Regions from separate parts of the Paenibacillus sp. FSL M7-0420 genome, predicted to be linked through region 2. Evidence: predicted binding sites of a transcription regulator. Region 2 holds the regulator's gene; the other holds the start of a gene.

Region 1 (3,907 bases), 3.3 Mb from region 2:
GATCCCCTCGAACAGCTCCTGCGCTTTTGCCGTAACCGGACGGTAGTCTGTAGTCAGATAACGGTCGAAATACACGCCGCTGGCGTAGTCGGACTGCTCGAAGCCATAGAAGGTCTCACCTGTCTCGGCGGCAATCTCCATACTTTTCTCAATCGAATGATAGTTCATGGTCATGAAGAAGGTACGTGCGAAATCACGGGCCTGCTCACTCTCATAAGCCACCTTGTTCTTGGCAAAATAGCCGTGCAGGTTCATTACACCCAGGCCCACGGAGTGCATTTCCTTGTTCGCCTTAGCCACGCCTGGAGCGTTGGAGACAGTTGTCATATCGCTGACAGCCGTCAGTGCCAGCATGCCCTCATGTACGGATTCACGAATCTTGCCGTGCTCCATTACGTTCACAATGTTGAGGGAAGCCAGGTTACAGCTGATATCGCGGCGGATCTCGTCCTGCTGACCGTAGTCGTTAATCTCTGAAGTCTCCTGCAATTGGAAAATCTCGGTGCACAGGTTGGACATCTTGATCTGGCCCACATTACGCAGGGCATGGGCGTTATTGGCATTACTCTTGTTCATAATATACGGATAGCCCGATTCAAGCTGGATCATGGCGATCTTGGTCAGCATGTCGCGTGCGCTCATGGCGATTCTTTTCTTCACGCGCGGATCGGCAAGCAGGGTATCATACATTACGTCCAGATTCATGTCATCCAGATGCGTACCGTACGCCTGGTAGACCGTGTAAGGAGCGAACACATGCAGCGGCTGATTATCCTGTGCGAGCTTGTAGAAGCGGTTAGGCACGATCAGGCCGATAGACAACGTCTTCAGGCGTGTCCGTTCGTCGGCGTTAATCTTCTTGCTGTCCAGGAATTCAAGTACGTCCCAGCCAAAAATATTATAATAAGCCGCCCCCGAACCCTTACGCTGACCCATCTGGTCCGCATAGGAGAAGCCGTCTTCCATGAGCTTCAGGACAGGCATGATGCCTTTGGCCGCATCCTCGACACCTTTAATCGTCTCGCCGCGCGAGCGCAGCTTGGACAGATTGACGGCAACGCCGCCCCCGATTTTCGACAGCTGCATGCAGGTGTTCAGCACATAGTTGATTGAATTGAGCGAGTCGTCCATCTCCAGCAGGAAGCAGGAGACCATCTCGCCGCGGCGGCTTTTACCGGCATTGAGGAAGGTTGGTGTCGCCGGCTGCAGGCGCTGTTCCATCATCGAGCGGGCCAGTGTACGGGCAGTCTCTACGTTACCCCGTCCCAGATGCAGAGCCACTACCGCTACGCGGTCCGGATAATGCTCCAGGTACTGCTTACGGTCATTGCTTTTGACGGCATAGTCGGTATAGAACTTGGAAGCCGCCATATAGGAAGGGAAGCGGAAATTATATTCATGGGCGATCCGGTAGACATCCTCCATCTCAGCAGCGGAGTAGCGGTCGTACAGGTCCTCGTAGTAGTCATTGGCAATCATATAATCAATCTTGGCTTTCGTATCCGTGAAGGTCAGGCTGCGCCGCTCCACATCCTGCATGAACTCGGCTACTGCTTCCTGGTCCTTATCCAATTGGAAAAAGCCGCTTTCGTCTCTCTTCATCAACATGTTGTTCAATTCAATATGCCGCAACCCGGTCCACCTCCTGTTTTATGCGCTGTACGTCCCCGAAGGTTCCCGACAATTCAAACTTGCCGACCACCGGTACGTTGTAACGCTGTGCAATTAAGTCTGCGCTGTGCGCGTATAGCTCGCCCCAGTTTTTGTTGCCGCTCGCGGCGATGCCTTTGAGCCTGGAGTGGTTTCGTTCAAGGAATGTTGACACCTTCTCTGGAATCTGTCCAAATCCGGTAGTGTATGTAACAAGCACATAAGGCTCGTCGATCGTCATATGCTCTTCGATTTGAACCGCCGGAAGCTTCAGTTTATTAATGAATCTTCTGACGTTGCCGGTCTTGGAATCGTAAGCAATCAACATGGCTCCTAACCTCCTATAACATGTTGCCCATTCTACAGCTCTTTCTACTTGACAAATGAACTTGGGCGAAATCACTAGATTTATGGGCTTAGCTCTTATATACACTATATTTAGTAATGCTTAATCATTTTATATACCATATATTGAAAAGTCAAGAGACAGACAGACCTCTGCGGCCCCTCAAAACAGAGCTTAAAACCGCCAATCCCACGCCCCGCCTGCATTCTATTCTCTTATAATTAATTAGTATTTTTTTTAAGCATTTTGCGGGGCTGTGGAATGGTGCAGACAGGGGCTCCCGGGAAGGGGAAACGGCTGTAATTTTTGAAAGCGTTTAGCCTTCAGCGGTTCTGGATTTCATTGCACTTCGTACATTAGATGCTCCTTAAATTCGGGAAGAGTTGAGATCTGTTGTATTTTGTACAGTTGATTTCAGCTAAAAGCGGCTAATTGAGCAGATTCTTCAAATTCTAATGCAGGAAATACAATAGAATGGAGATTAACGGCAAATATCGGCAATTCTATTGCAGAAAGTGCAATCCGCATATTCAGTTTTACAATAACAGGGAACCATATCCGCCGGCAGGAGTCTTATTAGGTGAGAGGGGAGAGAACATGCAGAGTAAAGAACTAACGTATAGCATGACCTGTGCCTCATCGGTATCGCTTCGCGAGATGATGGAGACCTACGGCCAGGACGTATGGAATTATGCTTATGTCTTAACCCGCAGCCGGGAGCAGGCCAGCGACATCAGCCAGGAGGTATTCCTCAAGGCCTACAAGAGCATCGGCAAGTACCGGGGACAGGCCACCCTGAAAACCTGGCTGTTGACCATCACGCGCAACACCGCGTTCAGCTTACGGCGCAACAGCTTCTGGCGGAGGTTCACTCCGCTGGGCAGCTATCAGGATAAGGGAGGCACCTTGTCCGCAGAACAAGAGGCCATCGGCAATCAATACGCCAACCGGATCTGGGAGATTATTATGGCCCTGCCGGACAAGTACAGAGAGGTGCTGGTGCTGGATATCCAGCAGGATCTTCCGGTTGCTGAGATGTCCGCGCTGCTCGGGATCGCGCAGGGGACGGTCAAATCCCGGCTCGGACGGGCCAGAGAGAAAGTGAGAACGGCGATAAAGGAGGAAGACCTGTGAAGACGAGACAAGAGAAGGAGCAAGTGAAGGTGATGAGCGGGGAGAAGGACTGGTACAGGCAAGCCGGGCGGAGCCCGCTTGCAGAGCCTGGATTCACGCCACAGCTCATGGCGCGGATTGAAGAGGCTGCCCATGAATCCTCCAGCGGCAAAAGTGGAGGCAGCCGCCGCTTCAGCCGTATGGCCGCCTTCGGCGGACTGGCAGCCGCCCTGCTGCTCGTCACGCTGATCTGGCCGTTTGGCCCAGGGGCCGGCCTCGATCCGGCAGGGAGGCTGGCAGCGGTCTTTAAGCCTGGCTCGGGAGCGGCTGTGGTGATGCCGTCGGCGTCTCCTTCGGCTACGCAGAATGCTGCTTCACCAACATCGCCGCAAGCCTACAACCCGCCGGTTGGTTCTGCGGAGTTCGAGCTTGGTGGAGTGAAGTACTACATGCCCCTGCCCATGAACAGAGACAAGACACGTGCGCGTGCCGTTGAGACCAACGCCGGGATTGTCTGGTCGCCGCCGCCTCCGATGGTAAATTACAGCAAGCCCAAATACACCCATCCTACAGAGCCTTACACATTGTATCTGTCTCCCAAAGGTCAGGCCGAGTTATCTGAAGCCACAGCTAAGCGGATATATACTCTTCCGCTCTATGCGGGTGGCTCGCAGAAATATTATGAATTAACGGGGATCTGCGATGGAGGTAACTATGTAGTGCTGGGTATCGGAACGATCACTTTGGGTAAAGGGGTAGGAATGACACCTGAAAAGTTATCCGTATTGAATTTAAAAG
Region 2 (3,907 bases):
TATCGTCAATTGAATAGTCATCTTCAGCTAGCCCATTAGTTGTTTGTTTTTCCATTCTTTTTGGCACAAGCATGTCTGATTTCAGCCTCCTATGAGGACTTAAGGGTAGTATAACTTATTGATTCCTGGATTTGTAGCGCTATAATAAGAAACATAGGTTGTGAAGCACACGCCGCTTGTAATGCTTTGCCCCTTCCGAGTTAGTTTCTTGGAGAGGGTTGAGTATTGAGGCGGCTTTTTTGCGGGAAAAATAAACACTAAGTTGAGCGTTCGAGGAGGAGTACGGATGCCGCGATTTGAGCAGCAGTACGAGGAATGGTTAGTTAGCAATCTAAAGAATGAGAGCAACCACAGGCGAAAGGAGCTACTTGGCAAAGGATTAGGCCACGGAACAGTTGAATTTCTCCGCAAGGTATGGTTTCCGGCAATAGGCAATTTCGATCATTTGTTTCCAGAATGGGAAGTGCGTGATTTCAATAACGGGTACCGCTATCTGGACTTAGCTTATATGCCTGGAGGTGCAAAAGGCGGGATTGAGATTCAAGGCTTCGATTATCGAAGAACCCAAGCAATGTCAACAGTTGGTGTTGTCTTTTATCGGCAAATTCATTGCGACGGATGTTGCTTCCACCTTAACTTGGCTCGAAGCGGAGACCCTTCGTTACGCAAGACGTCTGCTCAGGGCATTCACACCTTTGGAGCTTGCTAAGCATCTCAGGGTAACGGACAGGCACTCCGACGAATTCTGCATCATTTGGTCGAACAACAGTTACTGGATGTCGCTGGAGGACAGCAGCGCAACCGGACATATCAGCTTAGAGTGTAACGTATGTTTAGGAGCATAATTATAAAGCTGATATGGTAAAAACACTTGAATTCCGTGGCTGTGAGCGTGAGAAGTAGAGGTATCAATCAGCTGTAACGGACCGAGGCGCGCCTATTTCTATAAAAAGCACAATTTCACGAAGCTGACGGACTCAGATGGCGCTATTTACTAGATTTCATCTCATATATGGATGGTGATGAAACAATAAGCGCGATAAGGTCCGTTAGCCCTTTTAATTATGTTGAATAGAGAAAATAAGGGCTGTGGGGTCCGTAGCAGTCCTTTAGACACATTTAGAACCGAAGGATATCAACGGAAATCATATTTCGCAGTTGGGGTTCAGGGGTTCACGGTTCGGGAATGGATCTCAAGCCCTTGCTGTTCCCCCACTTAATCATCCGCATCCCCTGAAACAGCAAAAGAACGACATCTCTGCCGTTCTTCATGTGATGGACTCTCAGGGGCTCGAACCCTGGACAAATAGATTAAGAGTCTACTGCTCTACCAACTGAGCTAAGAGTCCGTATGAAATTGGTGGAGCCAAGGGGGATCGAACCCCTGACCTCATCGCTGCCAGCGATGCGCTCTCCCAGCTGAGCTATGGCCCCATATTTTTACAATTTTGCCAATTTAGAATTACATTATGTATTCTAAAATCTAATCTTAGTGATAAGCTCAAGCCGCTTATTCATCAATGTGTTTCGTAGGCGACTTCTATATAATACAGAAATCTGCTTTCAGTGTCAACACTTTTTCGAAATTATTTTTGAGGACAAACGCCCTATCCGGGAACTGGCCCTATAACCCCAGAGCCAGCCCCGCTACCCCAATCAAACCCCTCTACTCCCTCCACCTACAGCCCGTCCAGCTCCTCCGTGTTCTTGGACAGCAGTCCCTTCAGTTCCTTCATGAACATGTTAATGTCCTTGAACTGGCGGTACACGGACGCGAAGCGGACGTAGGCTACCTCGTCGACAGGGTAGAGCTGCTCCATGACCAGCTCGCCGATCTGGCGGCTCTCGATCTCGGCGAGGGCGATGCCGCGCAGGCTTTTCTCCACCTCGGATACGATGACCTCCAGGCGCTCAACAGGGACCGGACGCTTCTCGCAGGCACGGATCAGGCCGCGGAGGATTTTGTCACGGCTGAACTCTTCACGGCTGCCGCCTTTTTTGATCACAATCAGGGGGGTCTCTTCAATCATCTCGAAGGTGGTGAAACGGCGGCTGCACAGCTCGCATTCCCGCCTGCGGCGGATGGACTTATTCTCATTGGCCGGGCGCGAGTCCAGGACTTTGGTATTGGTGTGGTCGCAGTAAGGACATTTCATAAGCTTCTTCACTTCCTCATCATTAGAATGGTCAGGCCCCGCCCCTTGATACACAAGGGCTATGCGGGCTTAATTTAATTTCCAGAAAACACCGTTTATTTGTTGTTATGAATCTGACATGTCCGGCACATAATACAGTTACCAACCGATAGGAGGTGAACAGCAATGAGCCAAAATAACAACTCCAATAACCTGGTAGCTCCAAACTCACGCGGTGCCTTGGAACAACTGAAATATGAAGTTGCCCAGGAACTAGGTATCACCCTCTCCCCAGACGGATACCAAGGCAATAAAACTTCTTACGAAAACGGTTCGATCGGTGGTTACATCACTAAACGTCTTGTAACCCTGGCTGAGCAGCAGTTGGCAGGTCAGTACAAATAATAACCTGCTAAGCGCGACATAAGCTTGCCTAAGAAGTATCGAACGGCCTCCGGCCGTTTGATGCTTCTTTTTACATAACAGCAGCAGAAGTAACAAGCACCCTAGAACTCACTATAGAGCTCGGTATATTGATCATAATAATAAATTACACGCTGCACGTAGTGACGCGTCTCACCGAACGGAATGTCCTTCACAGAGGCTTCTGTTCCGTCCCATTGCCCTTCATCCAACCAGCTCTGCACCTTACCGGGCCCGGCATTATAGGCGGCTATGACCGCTATACGGTTGCCGTCGAACTGCTTGGACAGCGTAGACAAATACCAGGTGCCCAGTTCAATATTGGAGGAGGGCTCTTGCTTCAGCCGCTCCAGCGACACGTCGGGGAGCTTGGCCTTTTCGAGCGCCCACTTGGCGGTATCCGGCATGAGCTGCATGAGCCCCAGTGCGCCTTTTTTGGATTCGCGGCCGGTCTTATAATTGGTCTCCACACGGATGATGGACGCCACCAGGAACGGGTCCATCTCATACGTCTGGCTGTGCTGGCGGATCTCTGCTTTATAATGAATAGGATAAAACCATGACATCCAGTTGGAGCCAAGAAACAGGATCGCGGTGAAGCCGATGAACAGCAGCAGCAGAACTCTTTTTTTACGCAGCCACTTCATCATATCAGGCCCAGCCTGTCCCACAGCCGGGCAACCTGAAGCTCTGCAGACTCCAGATCACCGCTATTGTCGATCACATAATTCGCTTTCCTGCGCTTCAGTTCAATATCCATCTGGGACCGCAGCCGGTCCTCCGCCTGTTCCAGCTTCATTCCGCTGCGCTCCATGAGGCGGGCTAACTGCACCCTCCTCGGAACATAGACCACAATAATCTGATCAAACAAGGAATCCAGCTCTGATTCGTAGAGCAGCGGAATGTCCACAATGACGAGACGTTGCGGATTCTCCTGTTCAAGCGCATACATCCTGTCCTTGATCTCCCTGCGGATTGCCGGATGGGTCAGGTTATTCAGTGTCTTAAGCGCCTCCGGGTCCCGGAAGACAATCTCGCCAAGACCTGCCCGGTCCAGCGAACCGTCAGGCAGCAGGATGCGGTCTCCAAAAGCCTCCACCGCTGCCGCCAGCACCGGGTGTCCGGGGAGCATCACCTCTCGGGCGATGACATCAGCATCCACCAGCGCAGCTCCCTTGCGGACAAACAGTGCAGACACGGTGCTTTTTCCCGAAGCGATGCCTCCGGTTAAGCCTATAATCATGTACTCACCTCATAATAACTTCATTATACCCATTACAATTAATAATATCGCGGGCAGCGCAGCGGCATGCTTCATCCAGTAGCTGCCTGATAATCTCAGTCCTGTC

Evidence for each region. The regulator NrdR, encoded in region 2, represses ribonucleotide reductase genes. The targets are predictions, from matches to a motif close to AACACNATATATNGTGTT.
Region 1: nrdI (class Ib ribonucleoside-diphosphate reductase assembly flavoprotein NrdI) is a predicted target of NrdR. The motif match lies at 2,079-2,096, and genes of this name have one in related genera.

What each region holds. Positions count from the first base shown of each region.
Region 1 is NZ_JBBOCJ010000001.1:5,441,109-5,445,015, reverse strand. Features, by position in the region: gene nrdE (class 1b ribonucleoside-diphosphate reductase subunit alpha) at 1-1,632, opposite strand, end outside; gene nrdI (class Ib ribonucleoside-diphosphate reductase assembly flavoprotein NrdI) at 1,619-1,978, opposite strand; gene MKX51_RS23220 (RNA polymerase sigma factor) at 2,594-3,130, shown strand; gene MKX51_RS23215 (hypothetical protein) at 3,127-3,907, shown strand, end outside.
Region 2 is NZ_JBBOCJ010000001.1:2,118,590-2,122,496, reverse strand. Features, by position in the region: gene MKX51_RS08925 (hypothetical protein) at 1-73, opposite strand, end outside; partial or broken gene MKX51_RS08920 (transcriptional regulator) at 287-826, shown strand; tRNA gene MKX51_RS08915 (tRNA-Lys) at 1,277-1,349, opposite strand; tRNA gene MKX51_RS08910 (tRNA-Ala) at 1,359-1,434, opposite strand; gene nrdR (transcriptional regulator NrdR) at 1,680-2,156, opposite strand; gene MKX51_RS08900 (alpha/beta-type small acid-soluble spore protein) at 2,322-2,540, shown strand; gene MKX51_RS08895 (lytic transglycosylase domain-containing protein) at 2,642-3,205, opposite strand; gene coaE (dephospho-CoA kinase) at 3,205-3,801, opposite strand; gene MKX51_RS08885 (manganese efflux pump) at 3,811-3,907, opposite strand, start outside.